Regions from separate parts of the Xanthobacter pseudotagetidis genome, predicted to be linked through region 1. Evidence: predicted binding sites of a transcription regulator. Region 1 holds the regulator's gene; each other region holds the start of a gene.
The links. Region 1 encodes LexA, which represses DNA repair genes until DNA is damaged. Its sites were predicted from a motif close to TGTTCNNNNTGTGTTCNG; they were not measured.
Positions count from the first base shown of each region.

Region 1 (4,142 bases):
CTCACCCACATCCTGTCCATATCGGGCCTGCACATGGCGCTGGTGATGGGGACGCTGTTCGCGGCCGCGCGGGCGCTGCTGGCGCTGGTGCCGCCGCTCGCGCTCTCCTGGCCCATCAAATCCATGGCCGCCGCCGTCGCGCTTGCGGGCGGCGCCTTCTATCTCGTCCTGTCGGGCAACGACGTGCCGGCGCAGCGCTCCTTCGTGATGGCGGCGCTGGTGCTGGCGGGGGTCGCGGCCGGCCGCCCCGCGCTCACGCTGCGCACCGTCGCGGTGGCGGCGGTGCTGGTGCTGGCGCTCTCCCCCGAGGCGGCGCTGGAGCCGGGCACGCAGATGTCGTTCGCGGCGACGCTGGCTCTGGTGGCGGCCTACGAGCAACTGCGGCCGCTGCGCGCTCTGCCGCGGGCGGAGGGATGGGTTACCCGCGCTGCGATCATGCTGTGCGTGTTCTTCGCCGGCATCGCGCTGACCTCGCTGGTGGCGGGCCTCGCCACCGCGCCTTACGGCGCCTTCCACTTCCAGCGGCTCGCGCCCTACGGGCTGCTGGCGAACCTCGCCGCCATGCCGGCGGTGTCGCTGGTGGTGATGCCGGCGGGCCTCGCCGGCGTGCTTCTGCTGCCGCTCGGCTGGGACAGTCTCGCCTGGCCGGTGATGGGATTCGGCATCGAGATCATGCTCGCCGCGTCCGACTGGGTGGCGGCGCTGCCGGGCGCCGACCAGCGGGTCGGCGTCATGGGAGCGGCCAGCCTGTCATGCGTGAGCCTCGCGCTGCTGTGCCTGTGCCTGCTGCGCGGCGCGCTGCGCGCGCTCGCTCTGGCACCGCTGGCGCTGGCGGTGATTGTCGCGCCCGCGCCGTTCCGCCCGGAAATCCTCATCGCGCCCAACGGCGAGACGGTGGCGGTGCGGGCCGCCGACGGGCGGCTGTCGGTCATCGGCGCGCGCGCCCACCGCCTGATCGCCGAGCAATGGCTGACGCGCGAGGGCGACCGGCGCAGCGCCGACGACCCGGCGCTCGCCGCGGCCTTCGCCTGCGACCCCACGGGCTGCGTCGCGCCGCTGCCGAGCGGTGGCGCCATCGCCGTGTCGCGCCGCGCCGAAGGCCTGGCGGCCGATTGCCTGACAGCCCGCATCGTCGTCACCCGCGATGCGGCGCCACATGCGTGCCCGGCGCGGGTGATCACGCCGGCGATCCTGGAGCGCACCGGGACGCTGGCCTTCCTGCCTCAGGCGGGAGCGGATGCGGCGCGCGCCGGCACGGACTGGCATGAGGAGGGGCGCCGGCCCGAGATTCGACGCGGCGGCGCAATCCCGGACCCGGAGATCTCGGAAGCCGGCATGGACACCGCCGCACACGGCATGCGCAGCGCGGATCGGGATCAAACCGGCGAGGCCCTGCCGGCGGGCGAGGAGGCGGGCGGCCCCGATTCGCCGGTACCCGATCGCCAGGCACGATCTCCCGCGCAGGACGGTCCCCCGCAGGATGGCCTGAACCCTCCATCCTCCGCATCGGAGCAGCACCCTGGCCGCCGCGCGCCCGCCGCGCGGGATGACCTGAACCGTCCGGTCCCCGTGCCGGAGCCGGAAACGGCACCGATGATCGCCCCGCTGCAGCAGCGGGGCCCCCTCGCCTGGGTAGCCCTGAAAGCGGTCCCGACCCGGCCGGCTTCGCTTCACCGCCCCTGGATGCCGGTCCTGCCGGCGCTCAGTCAGGAGGACGCCGCCGATGACCTCGATCTCGAAGCCCTGGCAGCGGATGCGGCGGACCCGCGCTGAGGCCATGGGGCGCACCAGCGCCGAGGGCGCGATTCGACGTCTCAGCCTTTTCCCGGCTTTGCCGCGCCGACGGGCCGCCGCCGATCCATTTCCGGACACGGCATCGCGTCCACACATCGCGTCCAGTCATCGCATCGAGACATCGCGCGCCGAGCGCCGGCGCTCGGCTCAATAGCGGCGCATCAGCCCCACGAGGCGGCCCTGGATGCGGACGCGGTCGGGGCCGAAAATGCGTGTCTCGTAGGCCGGATTCGCCGCCTCCAGGGCGATGGAGGCCCCCTTCTTGCGTAGGCGCTTCAGGGTCGCCTCCTCGTCGTCCACCAACGCGACGACGATGTCGCCGGTGTCGGCGCTGTCGCAGCGGCGGATCAGGACCGTGTCGCCGTCGAGGATGCCGGCCTCGATCATGCTGTCGCCGCGCACCTCCAGGGCGAAATGCTCGCCGGAGCCCAGCATCTCGGGGGGAATGTTGAGGTTGTGGCTGCGCGACTGGATGGCGGAGATGGGCGTGCCGGCGGCGATCCGGCCCATGACCGGCACGGCGACGCTCTGGCCGCCGCCGTCCTCGTCCTCGGCCACCGGGCGCACCTTGCCGAGGCTGCCTTCGATCACGGCCGGTGAAAAGCCGCGCCCGCCGCGCGCTGCGGCGAGGCCCGGCGCCACGCTGTCCGGCAGCCGCACCACTTCCAGCGCCCGCGCCCGGTTCGGCAGGCGGCGGATGAAGCCACGCTCCTCCAATGCGGTGATGAGGCGGTGGATGCCCGACTTGGAGCGGAGATCCAGCGCCTCCTTCATCTCGTCGAAGGAGGGGGGTACCCCGGTTTCCTTGAGGCGCTCATGAATGAACCGAAGCAGGTCATATTGCTTTCGCGTCAGCATTCTTCGCCCCCGTGCCGCTTGCCCGCCGGCCGTGGGCACCCCTTGCCCATCCCGCCGGTCCGTCCCCGCCGCCGCAACGGAGGGAAGAAACAAATCATGAACAACTACTATCTGTTCCTTTTGTGTTCCGCAAGTAGTGAAGATGACGTAAAGGCGGCCACGCGGGTCGCTCAGTCCTGGAACAGGATCACCTGGCAGGGCGTCCCCGCGCTGGCGGCGGGCGCGTCGGCATCGCGGACGAGCAGCGCGTCGGCCGCCGCGAGCACCGAGAGCAGGGAACTGTCCTGGACCGGCAGCGGCGTCGCGAGCAGGCCGCCGGCGCCGTCGTCAGAGAGCGTCGCGCGCATGAAGTCCATGCGCCAGTCATTGGCCGGCATGTCGCAGCCGAGCCGGGCCGGAACGGTGCGGTAGGTCGGCGCGGTCTCGCCCTGAAGCGCGCGGATCAAGGGCGCCAGGAACAGCATCCCGCAGACGTGCGACGACACCGGGTTGCCGGGCAGGCCGAGCACCCGCAACGCGCCGCGCCGGCCGAACATCAGCGGCTTTCCGGGGCGCAGCGCGATCTTGTGCACCTCGAGCTCAACCTGCTCGGCCTTCAGCGCCGGAGCCATCAGATCGTGGTCGCCCACCGAGGCGCCGCCGGAGGAGACCAGGATGTCGACGCCCCCATCCATGGCCTGGCGGATGGCGGCGCGGATGGCGGCGAGGTCGTCCCGCACCACGCCGAGGTCCATCACCTCGGCGCCGGCGGCCCGGGCCAGGGCGGCGAGGCCGAACGAGTTGGAGACCACGATCTCGCTGTCGGCGCCGGTGCCGCGGCCCGGCATCACCAGCTCGTCCCCGGTCTGTACCAGCGCCACGCGCGGGCGCCGCGCGACGGGGATCTCGGCGTGATCCATGGCGGCGGCGAGCATCATGTCGCGCGCGGTGATCCGGTGGCCGGCCGAAAGTCCCGGCGCGCCCTTCGCGAAGTCACAGCCGGCCTTGCGGACATTGCGCAGGGCGGCGGTGGGCGCGGTGGTGGTCATCAGGTCGCCGTCGCGGGCGGTGTTCTCCTGGATCACCACCGTGTCGGTGCCCTCGGGCAGCACCGCGCCGGTGAAGATGCGCGTGCATTCGCCCGGCCCCACCGCGCCCGCGAACGGCCGCCCGGCGGCGGATTCGCCGATCACCCGGAGCCGGGAAGGGGTCTCGACGATGTCGGCGGCGCGCACAGCGTAGCCGTCCATGGCCGACATGTCGGCCGGCGGCTGGGACCGGTTCGCCAGAAGGTCGCGGGCGAGCACCCGGCCGGCGGCGGCGGCGACCGGCACCCATTCCTCGGCCAGCGGCTCCACCGGGCCGGCGACCAGGCTCAGGGCCTCAGCAACGCTCATGAGTGCCATGGGAGATGCCTCGCGGGTCAGAGCGGTTCGGCGCGGAAGTGGCCGCTGCGCCCGCCGGATTTCTCGATCAGCCGCACGCCTTCGATCCGCATGGCGCGGTCGACC
Region 1 is NZ_CM195534.1:3,077,351-3,081,492, reverse strand. It holds gene V5F67_RS14115 (ComEC/Rec2 family competence protein) at 1-1,773, shown strand, start outside; gene lexA (transcriptional repressor LexA) at 1,942-2,652, opposite strand; gene V5F67_RS14105 (molybdopterin molybdotransferase MoeA) at 2,823-4,037, opposite strand; gene moaC (cyclic pyranopterin monophosphate synthase MoaC) at 4,055-4,142, opposite strand, start outside.

Region 2 (4,142 bases), 1.4 Mb from region 1:
TGAGCGCCCGGGCGGCGCCCATGGCGCGCCGGCCCGCATCCGCTCCGCCCGCCGCGGCTCCGCGTCCCGAGGCGGCCTTCATGGCGCCCCCAACGGCGGCCCCAACGGCGGCCCCAACGGCGGCCGTCACGACCGCCCCGTTGCGGACGCTTACGCCGCCGCGCGCGGGCGCTCGGCGGCGACGCGATAGGCCAGCGCCTCGGCGAGGTGGCGCCGCCCCACCCCGTCCGCGCCGTCGAGGTCCGCCAGCGTGCGCGCCACCTTCAGCACCCGGTGATAGCCGCGCGCGCTGAGGCGCATGGCGTCCGCCGCGTCCCTCAGCAGCGCCGCGCCGGGCCCGTCCGGCTGGGCCACCGCGTCGAGCAGCGGGCCGGAAGCCTCGGCATTGGTGCGCACGTCCGGCCGCCCCAGGGCGCCGTAGCGCTCGGCCTGGATATCCCGCGCCATGGCGACCCGCGCCGCCACCTCGCGCGAGCCTTCCGCCGGCGCCGGCAGGACGAGGTCCGAGGCCGAGACCGCGGGCACCTCCAGATGGATGTCGATGCGGTCGAGGAACGGGCCGGAGAGGCGCGCCTGGTACTCGTCGGCGCAGCGCGGCCCCCTTTTGCAGGTGAAGCCCGGCTCGCCGGCGCGCCCGCAGCGGCAGGGATTCATGGCGGCGATGAGCTGGAAGCGGGCGGGATAGGTGACGCGGTGGTTGGCGCGCGCGATCAGCACCTCGCCGCTTTCCAGCGGCTGGCGCAGGCTGTCCAGCACCTGGGGCGTGAACTCGGGCAGCTCGTCCAGGAACAGCACGCCGTTGTGGGCGAGCGAGACCTCGCCCGGCCGCGCCTTGATGCCGCCGCCCACCATGGCGGCCATGGAGGCGGAATGGTGCGGCGCCCGGAACGGCCGGCGGTCCATGAGCGCGCCGTTCTCGATCGTGCCCGCCACCGAGGCGATCATGGACACGTCCAGCATCTCGGCCGGCGAGAGCGGCGGCAGGATCGAGGGCAAACGCTGGGCGAGCATGGACTTGCCCGACCCCGGCGGGCCGACGAACAGCAGATTGTGCCCGCCGGCCGCGGCCACCTCCAGCGCGCGCTTCGCCGCCTCCTGGCCGCGCACGTCCCTGAGGTCGAGCGGCGCCAGCGCCGGCTCGCCCATGCGCGGCTCGGGGCGCGCCATCACCTGCCGCCCCGAGAAATGGTTGGCGAGGGCGATGAGGGAGACCGGGGCGAGGATGTCCATGTCCGGGCTCGCCCAGGCCGCCTCGGCGCCGCAGGGCGCGGGGCAGATGAGCCCGTGCCCGCGCGCATTGGCGCCGATGGCGGCGGGCAGCACCCCGGCCACCGCCGCGAGCGTGCCGTCGAGGCCGAGCTCGCCCACCACCGTGAAGCCCGCGAGCGCATCGGCCGGGATGGCGCCGATGGCGGCCATGAGGCCGAGGGCGATGGGCAGGTCATAGTGCGAGCCTTCCTTCGGCAGGTCCGCGGGGGCGAGATTGATGGTGATGCGCCGCGCCGGCAGCGCCAGGCCGGAGGCGATCAGCGCCGCGCGCACGCGCTCCTTGGCCTCGGTCACCGCCTTGTCGGGCAGGCCGACGATGGTGAAGGCCGGCAGGCCCGCGGCCACGTGCACCTGCACGTCCACGGGGCGCGCCTCCACCCCCTCGAACGCCACCGTCGCCACGCGCTGGATCATGCGCGCCCCCTGAAGCCCCTGATTGCGGAAGGCTAGCGGAGCACGCGAGGCGGCGCAAGAACGAATTGAGAACATCCGTGACCCATTCCCTCGCCGCCCAACCGCGCCTAGGGTGCGCGGGTGGTGCCGGGGGAGGGACGCATGGCGGCGACGCGGTTTCGCTACGTGGTGGTGCTGCTGCTCTTCATCATCACGGTGGTGAACTATGTGGACCGCGCCGCGATCTCCTATGCCATCCCGGCCATGGAGGCCGAGCTCGGCCTCTCCAAGCTCGATGCCGGCACCATCCTCGGCGCCTTCGGCATCGGCTATGCGGTGACGACGCTGATCGGCGGCTTCGCGGTGGACCGCTACGGCGCGCGCCTGGTGCTGACCATCGCCGCGGTCATGTGGAGCCTGTCCATCGGCCTCACCGGCGTCGCCTCGGGCTTCCTCACGCTCTATCTGGCGCGCACGCTGCTCGGCGTCTCCGAGGGGCCGAACTTCCCGGCCATGACGGGCGCCCTGGCGCGCTGGCTGCCGCCCGCGCAGCAGGCGAGCGCGCACGGCTACGCGCTGCTGGCGGTGCCGGTGGCGCTCGCCATCGGCGGGCCGATCGTCACCCAGCTCCTGGCGCTGCTCGACTGGCGCTGGACCTTCGGCGTGCTGTTCGCGCTGTCGGTGGCCTGGGTGCCGCTGTGGTTCCTCCTGTTCCGGAACGACCCGGCGCAGTCGCCGCACGTGAACGCGGCGGAGCTTGCGGAGATCCGCGCCGGAACCGCCTCCGCCCCGCCGCCGGCGAGGAGCGTCTGGCCAGAGCGCGCGGTGCTGCGGGCCCTTTTGACCAACCGCACGCTGCTCGCCAACTACTGGGCGTTCTTCGTGTTCGGCTATTTCCTGTTCTTCTTCATGGGCTGGCTGCCGAGCTACCTGCACAGCGTCTACAAGCTGGAGCTGACCACGGTGGGCGCCTTCACCGTGGTGCCGTGGCTCGCGGCGGCGGCGGCGCTGTGGGCGCTCGGCCTCCTGTCGGACCACCTGCTGAAGACCACCGGGCGCCTCAGGGTGGCGCGCTCCTACGTCATCGCCGGCAGCCAATTGGTGGCGGCGCTGGCGGTGGTGCCGGTGGCGTTCGCCGACAACCTCCTGGTGGCGATCGCCGGCATCACGGTGGCGGTGGCCGCCTCCATGGGGGCGAACGCGGCCTATTACGCCGTCAACGTCGACATCGTGCCGGAGCGGGCGGCCACCGCGCTCGGCATCATGGACTTCGCCTTCGCGCTCGCCGGCTTCCTCGCCCCCGCGCTCACCGGATGGGTGCTGCATCTGCGCGGCTCGTTCACGGACGGCTTCCTGCTGATGGCGGCGCTCGCCCTGTCGTCGGTGGTGGTGATGCTGGCCTTCCACCGCCCGGACCGCGACCGCAGGGCTCCCTGAGGAGCCCTGCGTCCAGGCGCCTTGCGCCCGGCGCCGGGCCGGGCTGAAATCCCGCCCCCAGATTCCGCCCCCGCGCGCGCACCGGAGCCGGCCCATGTCCTCAAGTCCTTCCGCCACCATCCAGGACCTGGTGGCGCGCCAGTTCGGCCCCCAGGCCGAGGCCTATGTGGCGAGCGCCGTCCACGCCCAGGGCGAGGACCTCGAGGCGCTCGCGCGCCTGCTCGAAGGCCACGGCGCGGCGCGCCTCATCGACCTCGGCTGCGGCGGGGGGCATGTGAGCTTCACCGCCGCGCCGCACGTGAAGGAGGTGGTGGCCTACGACCTTTCCGCCGAGATGCTGGCGGCGGTGGCCGGCCAGGCGGCCAGGCGCGGGCTCGGCAACATCGCCACCGCGCAGGGCGTCGCCGAGCGCCTGCCGTTCGAGGACGGCAGCTTCGACATCGTCGCCTCGCGCTACAGCGCCCACCACTGGGCGGACGCGGCGGCGGGCGTGCGCGAGGCGCGGCGCATGCTGAAGCCGGGCGGCCTCTGCGTGTTCATGGACGTGGTCGCGGCCGAGGACGCGCTGCTCGACACCTTCCTGCAGACCGTCGAGATGCTGCGCGACCCCTCCCACGTACGCGACTATGCGGCGCGCCAGTGGCGCGCCTTCGCGCACGGCGCGGGCTTCACCGTGGAGAGCGAGACGCCGCGGCGGCTGCGGCTCGAATACGGGCCATGGATCACCCGCATCGGCACCAGACCGGTCCACGCCGCCGCCATCCGCTCGCTCCAGGAGGGCGCGCCGCAGGAGGTGAAGCGCCACTTCGAGATCGAGGCCGACGGCACCTTCACCCTCGACACGCTCACTCTGGTGCTGAAGGCGGTGTGAGCGGCGGTCGGCTTTTCTCTGACACGGGTCCCCTCTGTCCCACCGTCATCCCTTTCAGCCGCGTCATGCCCCGGCTTGTCCGGGGCATCCACGCCGACGCTGGCCGGGTCGCATCGGCGCGTAGGGCGCTCCCGGCCGCAGGGTGGCCCCCCGGACAAGCCGGGGGATGACG
Region 2 is NZ_CM195534.1:4,465,202-4,469,343, forward strand. It holds gene V5F67_RS20350 (YifB family Mg chelatase-like AAA ATPase) at 151-1,683, opposite strand; gene V5F67_RS20355 (MFS transporter) at 1,825-3,099, shown strand; gene V5F67_RS20360 (class I SAM-dependent methyltransferase) at 3,194-3,970, shown strand.
Region 2: the regulator LexA is predicted to act here: its motif matches at 1,740-1,757, upstream of V5F67_RS20350 (YifB family Mg chelatase-like AAA ATPase).

Region 3 (4,142 bases), 180 kb from region 1:
GCTCGACGCCGAGGCCGTCGCACGCCGGGCAGGCGCCGAACGGGTTGTTGAAGGAGAACAGGCGCGGCTCGATCTCCGGAATGGTGAAGCCGGAGACCGGGCAGGCGAACTTCTCCGAGAACATGATGCGGCGGGGAGCGCCGTGCTCGTCCTTCTCGTCGGCGTATTCGGCCACCGCGATGCCGTCGGCGAGGCCGAGCGCGGTCTCGAAGCTGTCGGCGAGGCGCTGGGCGAGGTCGGCGCGCACGACGATGCGGTCCACCACCACGTCGATGTCGTGCTTGAACTTCTTGTCGAGGGCAGGGGCGTCGGCGATCTCGTGGAAGGCGCCGTTGACCTTCACCCGCTGGAAGCCCTTCTTCATCCAGTCGGCCAGTTCCTTCCGGTACTCGCCCTTGCGGCCCCGCACCACGGGCGCCAGCAGATAGAGGCGGGTGCCCTCAGGCAGCGCCAGCACGCGGTCCACCATCTGCGAGACGGTCTGGCTCTCGATCGGCAGGCCGGTGGCGGGGGAATAGGGGATGCCGGTGCGCGCCCATAGGAGGCGCATGTAGTCGTAGATCTCGGTGACGGTGCCCACCGTCGAGCGCGGATTCTTGGAGGTGGTCTTCTGCTCGATGGAGATGGCGGGCGAGAGGCCGTCGATCTGGTCCACGTCCGGCTTCTGCATCATCTCCAGGAACTGGCGCGCATAGGCGGAGAGGCTCTCCACGTAGCGGCGCTGGCCCTCGGCATAGATGGTGTCGAAGGCGAGCGAACTCTTGCCCGAGCCGGAGAGGCCCGTGAACACCACCAAAGCGTCGCGCGGAATGTCGAGGTCGACATTCTTGAGATTGTGCTCGCGCGCTCCCTTTATCGACAGGGTGCGAGCATCGCGGCGGGCGGCAACGGGGGCGGGCACGTCCCGCGCGGGGGAGGTCTTGCTCTTCATGAACGTCCGGGGCGGCCCACGGGCCGCAAGAGGGGGCGGGTCAGGACCGGTGCGCCGGCGCCCGCGAGGAAGCGCGCAGCGCGGCGAGGAGGCCGGGAGCGGATAGGAATACGGCGAACGGCGTCGGATGGATGGGGGTGAAGCTGGAACAGAGGCTGAAATACCTGCGGCCGACGATGTTCGGGCGCCAGAGGCCATGATGTCGCCCGAACCATGATGCGGCGGCGTCCCAGGCGCGCTCGGTCCTGCCCCGGAGTGCAGCCAGACGGCCGGTTCTGGATGGTCCCAGCAGCTTCATGATCATGGCTTGAATGTAATGACCTGTGTGCGATGCGGTAGAGAACATAATGGGAACGAATGAGTCGGGCCAGCTGAAATCTCAAAGCGCCGGCGAATGGACTCGGGGGTTGCGCCGCCGGGCACGCATCTATAGAACATAATGGGAACACAAGATCGCCTGGCCGTTCGTCCCGGATTGTGAAGAGGCTGCGCGGTCGGGCGGCGCCCCACGGCGGTGGACAGCGGCGTATTTGGGCTCGCGCCCGGCGCCCTGCGGGGGCAGGGTGCGCGGCGAGGACATTCGAGACAGGGAGGAGCCGCTTATGGCCGGCAGCGTCAACAAGGTGATCCTGATCGGCAATCTGGGGCGCGACCCGGAAGTGCGCTCGTTCCAGAGTGGCGGGCGGGTTTGCAACCTGCGCATCGCCACCTCGGAAAGCTGGCGCGACAAGGCCTCGGGCGAGCGTAAGGACCGCACCGAGTGGCACCAGGTCTCGATCTACAACGAGAACCTCATCGGCGTCGCCGAGCGGTTCCTGAAGAAGGGCTCGAAGGTCTATATCGAGGGCCAGCTCGAGACCCGCAAATATGAGAAGGACGGCCGCGACGTCTACACCACCGAGGTGGTGCTGCGGCCTTATCGCGGCGAGCTGACCCTGCTCGATTCCCGCGGCGGCGAGGCCGGCGGCGGCGCCGACGATTACGGCGGCGGCTCGGATTTCGGCTCCTCCGGCCCCATGGGGGGAAGCGGCGGCTATGGCGGCGGCGGACGTCGCTCTGGCCCCTCGGGAGGCGGCTCCGGTGGCGGTTCGGGCGGTGGGCGCCCGGTCAGCAGCGACATGGACGACGAGATTCCGTTCTGATCGACGGCTTATTTCCGGACCGCTCCGCGGGGGTGCGTGGCATCCCTGCGGTTCCATCCGCGCCGTCCTTCGACGGGCCGCGGGCGGCCGGTTTTGCAGCCGGTTCGACGCAAAAAGGTCAAGATTGCTGACCAAGGCCAGAGGGACCGCGAATAAGTATTTGAAATATAATGTGGAATTTGGGTGGTATCCGCGCGCTTTCGCTGGCGTCCGGATGGTGAATCGGCTAGAAGTTCGGCACCTTGTGACTTGAAGGTGAGTGTTCCCTTTTGGCCGACCCCGAGACGCCGAACAGCGGCGGCGAGCTGCCCTCCGATATCAAGCCCGTTTCCATCACGGACGAGCTGTCGCGGTCCTATCTCGATTACGCCATGAGCGTCATCGTCGCCCGCGCGCTGCCGGATGTGCGCGACGGGCTGAAGCCGGTGCACCGGCGCATCCTGTTCTCCATGCACGAGAACGGGTACGAGTGGAACAAGCAGTACCGCAAGTCGGCCCGCGTGGTTGGCGACGTGATCGGCAAGTATCACCCCCACGGCGACCAGTCGGTCTATGACGCCTTGGTGCGCATGGCGCAGACCTTCGCCATGCGGCTGCCGCTGGTGGACGGGCAGGGCAATTTCGGCTCGGTGGACGGCGATGCCCCGGCGGCCATGCGCTACACCGAGGTGCGCCTGGAGAAGGTGACCGGCTCGCTGCTGGACGACCTCGACAAGGACACGGTCGACTTCCAGGAGAACTACGACAACACCGAGCGGGAGCCCGCCGTCCTTCCGGCCAAGTTCCCGAACCTTTTGGTGAACGGGGCGGGCGGCATCGCGGTGGGCATGGCCACCAACATCCCGCCGCACAATCTCGGCGAGGTGATCGACGTCACCATCGCGCTGCTCGACGATCCCGCGCTGGAGCCCGAGGCGCTGCTCGATATCCTGCCGGGACCGGATTTTCCCACCGGCGGCCTGATCCTGGGGCGCACCGGCATCCGCCAGGCCTACATGACCGGGCGCGGCTCGGTGCTGATGCGGGCGCGGGCGACCATCGAGAGCCTGCGCAAGGATCGCGAGGCCATCATCGTCACCGAGATTCCCTACCAGGTGAACAAGGCCACCATGGTGGAGAAGATCGCCGAGCTGGTGCGCGAGAAGCGCATCGAGGGCATCTCGGAGATCCGTGACGAGAGCGATCGCGACGGCCTGCGCGTGGTGTTCGAGATCAAGCGCGACGCCCAGGCGGACGTGGTTCTGAACAACCTCTACCGGCAGACGCTGCTGCAGACCTCGTTCGGCGTGAACATGGTGGCGCTGTCCGGAGGCAAGCCGGGCGTGCTGGCGCTGCACGATATCTTGACTGCTTTCATCGCCTTCCGCGAGGAGGTGATAAGCCGGCGAACCAAATTCCTCCTCAAGAAGGCCCGCGACCGCGCCCACGTGCTCGTCGGCCTCGCCATCGCGGTCGCCAATATCGACGAGGTGATCCGCCTAATCCGCACCGCGCCTGATCCAGCGACCGCCCGCGAGGCCCTGATGGGTCGTGATTGGCCGGCTAAGGACATGGCGCCCCTGATCGCCCTGATCGCCGATCCGCGCCATGCCTTGCGTGAGGATGGGACGTATCGTCTGTCCGAAGTCCAGGCGCGGGCGATCCTGGACCTGCGCCTCCAGCGCCTGACCGCGCTGGGGCGGGACGAGATCGCCGAGGAGCTGGACAAGCTCGCCGCCGAGATCGCCGACTATCTCGACATCCTCGCCAGCCGGCCGCGCATGCGGGCCATCATCCGCGACGAGCTCCTGGCGATCAAAACCGAGTTCGGCACGCCCCGGCGCACCGAGATCGTCGAAGGCTTCGGCGATCTGGAGGACGAGGACCTGATCCAGCGCGAGGAGATGGTGGTCACCGTCTCCCACGCCGGCTACGTCAAGCGCGTGCCGCTCTCCACCTACCGGGCGCAAAGGCGTGGCGGCAAGGGCCGCTCGGCCATGCAGACCCGCGAGGAGGATTTCGTCACCCGCCTGTTCGTCGCCTCCACCCACGCGCCGGTGCTGTTCTTCTCCTCCAAGGGGCAGGTCTAC
Region 3 is NZ_CM195534.1:2,893,909-2,898,050, forward strand. It holds gene uvrA (excinuclease ABC subunit UvrA) at 1-931, opposite strand, end outside; gene ssb (single-stranded DNA-binding protein) at 1,534-2,073, shown strand; gene gyrA (DNA gyrase subunit A) at 2,343-4,142, shown strand, end outside.
Region 3: the regulator LexA is predicted to act here: its motif matches at 1,362-1,379, upstream of ssb (single-stranded DNA-binding protein).

Region 4 (4,142 bases), 1.9 Mb from region 1:
GCGGGCTCGCCACGGTGGCGGTGGTGCTGCTGCTGGCGCGGGCGCTCAGGGGCGGCGGCGACATCCTGGTGCTGGTGCTCGCCGGCATCGTCGTCGGCGCGCTGGCGGGGGCGGCGATCGCGCTGGTGAAGGTGCTGGCGGACCCCTACGAGCAGCTGCCCGCCATCACGTTCTGGCTGCTGGGCAGCCTCTCCGGCGTCAAGCCGCAGGACGTGGCGGCGGTGGCGCCGGCCATCGGCCTCGGCCTCGCGGCGCTGCTGCTGGCGCGCTGGCGCATCGGCGTGCTGTCGCTGGGCGAGGAGGAGGCGCAGGCGCTTGGCGTCGAAACCCGCCGGACGCGGGCGCTGGCGATCGGCGGCGCCACCCTCGTCACCGCCAGCGCGGTCGCGGTCTCCGGCGTCATCGGCTGGGTCGGGCTGATGGTGCCGCACATGGCGCGCCTGATCGTCGGCGCGCGCTTCGACCGGCTGCTGCCGGCCTCGATCCTGCTCGGCGCCGCCTTCATGGTGATGGTGGACACGCTGGCCCGCTCGGTGGCACGGATCGAGATTCCGCTCGGCGTGCTGACGGCGCTCATCGGCGGGCCCGCCTTCGTCTGGCTGCTGGCGCGCCGCCGGCGGAGCCTCGTGCCGTGAGCGGACGGGAGGCGGCGCCGCCGGTCACAGCTCTTCTGGAGGCCGAGGGCCTCGCCATCGGCCATGGCGGCCGCGCGCTGGCGCGGGACCTGTCGCTGCGCCTCGACGCCGGCACCGTCACCTGCCTTCTCGGTCCCAACGGGGTCGGCAAGACGACGCTGTTCAAGACCCTGCTCGGCCTGCTGCCGCCGATCGCCGGCGCCGTCCGCCTCGCCGGCGCGCCGCTCGCCGCGCTCGGCGCCGGGGCCAGGGCGCGCGTCGTCGCCTACGTGCCCCAGGCGAGCCCAAGCGACTTCAACTATGCGGTCCTCGACATGGTGGTGATGGGCCGCACGGCCCATCTCGGCGCCTTCGGCGCGCCCGGCCCGCGCGACGTCGCGGCAGCGGCGGCGGCGCTGGCCACGCTCGGCATCGGCGATCTCGGGCCGCGCGCGTTCAACCACCTGTCCGGCGGCCAGCGGCAACTGGTCCTGGTGGCCCGCGCGCTGGCGCAAGGCGCGCCCGTGATCGTCATGGACGAGCCCACCGCCAGCCTCGACCTCGCCAACCGCCTCAAGGTGCTGCGGGAGGCGCGGGCGCTGGCGGCGCGCGGCCTCGCGGTGCTGATCTCCACCCACGAGCCGGAGCAGGCGCTGGCGCTGGCGGACCGGGTGGCGGTGCTGGGCGCCGGCGGTTGGTTCGCGGCCGGGCCGGCGCCGGAGGTGCTGACCGGGGCGACGCTGAGCCGCCTCTACGGCGTGCCGCTCACGGTGGAGCGCGCGCCCTCGGGGCGGCTGGTGGTGAGCCCGGCGGAGGGTGGCGGTGGGGCGTGAGGGCACAAGCGCGGCATCGGCGCCATCGCTCTTCCCTCTCCCTTGCGGGCGAGGGGCGGGGGTTGGGGGGCGCCGGGTGTGTCGCCACTCTCACCCCGCACCCTAACGCTCTCCCGCAAGGGGAGAGGGGACGAGAGAGGGCAAGAGGGGGACGCGAAAGCACCAACCGCCGTCGCCCTCCGGCTTGACCGGAGGGCCCATGGACGCTGGATCTGAGCCCAGCGGCCCTTGGATGCTCCGGTCAAGCCGGAGCATGACGGCGGGAGGGCGGAACGCGCGGCGCGGGGCAGAGGGCAGGGGATAGCGAGGAGAGCTAAGGAGGGGGCAGCGAGGAAGGCGGGGAGGGGCAGCTGGCCAGGGCCTGGCGTGCGGCCGGCGCTGCGACCACCCACCGCCCGCGCCCGCCGCGCCAGGAACAGCCCGGCAACACCATCCCTGCGCCGATTCGCGCCGGCTTCGTTCCCGCCCCGTTCCGCGCGGCCCCTTTCGCCATCGCGCCCGCGTCCCAATATGCTACACAGCCTCCCTCAAACGAGCGGATTCCCCACAGCCGATGGATGACGTGACCCAATGGGCCGTGCTGCCCCGCTCGATCCGGGCGCGGGGGGTGAGCGCGGTCCTCGGCCCCACCAATACCGGCAAGACCCATCTCGCCATCGAGCGCATGCTGGGCCACGAGAGCGGGCTCATCGGCCTGCCGCTGCGGCTGCTGGCGCGAGAGGTCTACCAGCGCATCGTCGAGCGCATCGGGCCGGACAAGGTCGCCCTCGTCACCGGCGAGGAGAAGATCAAGCCGAAGGACCCGCGCTACTGGGTCGCCACCGTGGAGGCCATGCCGCGCGACGTGGACGTGGCGTTCGTCGCCATCGACGAGATCCAGCTCGCCGGCGACTTCGACCGCGGCCACGTCTTCACCGACCGCATCCTCAACCGGCGCGGCCGCCACGAGACCCTGCTGCTCGGCTCCGGCACCATGCGCGGCGTGGTGGAGAGGCTCATCCCCGGCGTGAGCGTGCAGGTGCGCCCGCGCCTGTCCACGCTCTCGTTCGCCGGCGAGAAGAAGATCTCGCGCCTGCCGCGCCGCTCGGCCATCGTCGCCTTCTCGGCCGAGGAGGTCTATTCCATCGCCGAGTTCATCCGCCGCCAGAGGGGCGGGGCGGCGGTGGTGATGGGCGCGCTCTCGCCGCGCACCCGCAACGCCCAGGTCGAACTCTACCAGTCCGGCGACGTCGACTATCTGGTGGCCACCGACGCGGTGGGCATGGGCCTCAACCTCGACGTGGACCATGTGGCGTTCGCCTCGGACCGCAAGTTCGACGGCTGGCAGTTCCGCCGTCTCAATCCCTCCGAGATGGCGCAGATCGCCGGGCGCGCCGGCCGGGCGACCCGCGACGGCACCTTCGGCTCCACCGGCCGCTGCCCGCCCTTCGAGCAGGAATTGGTGGAGCGCCTGGAGGCCCACGCGTTCGATGCCGTGAAGGTGTTGCAATGGCGCAACGGGGCGCTGGACTTCGGCTCCATCGCCGCTCTGGCGGCGAGCCTTGCCGCCGTCCCGCGCGAGGAGGGCCTCGCCCGCGCGCCCACGGCGGACGACGTCAAGGTGCTGGAGATCATGGGCGCGGATGGCGCCGTCGCAGGCCGCGTCAGGTCTCCCGCCGAGGTGGAGCGGCTCTGGCAGGTGTGCCAGGTGCCCGACTATCGCAAGATCTCCCCGGGCGCCCATGCGGAGCTGGTGGCGACGCTTTTCGGCCATGTGGGGGCCGGTGGCCGCATCCCCGACGACTGGTTCGCGCGTCAAATCGCCTTGACCGATCGCCCAGAAGGCGACATCGACACGTTGTCGAGACGGATCGCGCAGGTGAGGACCCTCACCTTCGTCGCGAACCGGCCCGATTGGCTAGAAGACCCGCAGTACTGGCAAGGCGTCACGAGAGGGGTCGAGGACAAGCTGTCCGATGCACTGCACGAGAGGCTGGCGCAGCGTTTCGTGGACCGTCGGACCAGCGTGCTCATGCGGCGCCTGCGAGAGAACACGATGCTTGAGACCGAGATCAGCAAGACCGGTGACGTGACTGTCGAGGGACATGTCATCGGCCACCTCCACGGCTTCCAGTTCGCTCCCGACCCCGCCACCGGCGGCGAGGAGGCGAAGGCCTTGCGCGCGGCCGCGCAGAAGGCGCTGGCAGGCGAGATCGAGGCGCGCGCCCTGCGCGTCTCGCAGGCGGTGGACGAGGCCTTCGTCCTCACCAACGACGGCACCATCCGCTGGACCGGCGAGGCGGTGGCCAAGCTCATCCCCGGCGACGAGGTCCTGAAGCCGCGCTTCAAGGTCATCGCTGACGAGCACCTCTCCGGCGCCGCGCGCGAGCCGGTGGAGGCGCGCCTGACGCTGTGGGTCGGCGCCCACATCGAGAAGCTGCTCGGGCCGCTGAACAAGCTCGCCGGCGCGGAGGACATCACCGGCATCGGCCGCGGCATCGCCTTCCAGATCGTCGAGAGCCTCGGCGTGCTGGAGCGCGCCAAGGTGGCCGAGGAGATGAAGTCCCTCGACCAGGCGGCGCGCGCCACGCTGCGCGGCTACGGCGTGCGCTTCGGCGCCCACCACATCTACCTGCCCGGCCTGCTGAAGCCGGCGCCCCGCTCGCTCGCGGCCGAGCTCTACGCGCTGAAGCATGGCGGCCTCGCCCAGAAGGGC
Region 4 is NZ_CM195534.1:196,893-201,034, reverse strand. It holds gene V5F67_RS00940 (FecCD family ABC transporter permease) at 1-635, shown strand, start outside; gene V5F67_RS00935 (ABC transporter ATP-binding protein) at 632-1,447, shown strand; gene V5F67_RS00930 (helicase-related protein) at 2,001-4,142, shown strand, end outside.
Region 4: the regulator LexA is predicted to act here: its motif matches at 1,905-1,922, upstream of V5F67_RS00930 (helicase-related protein).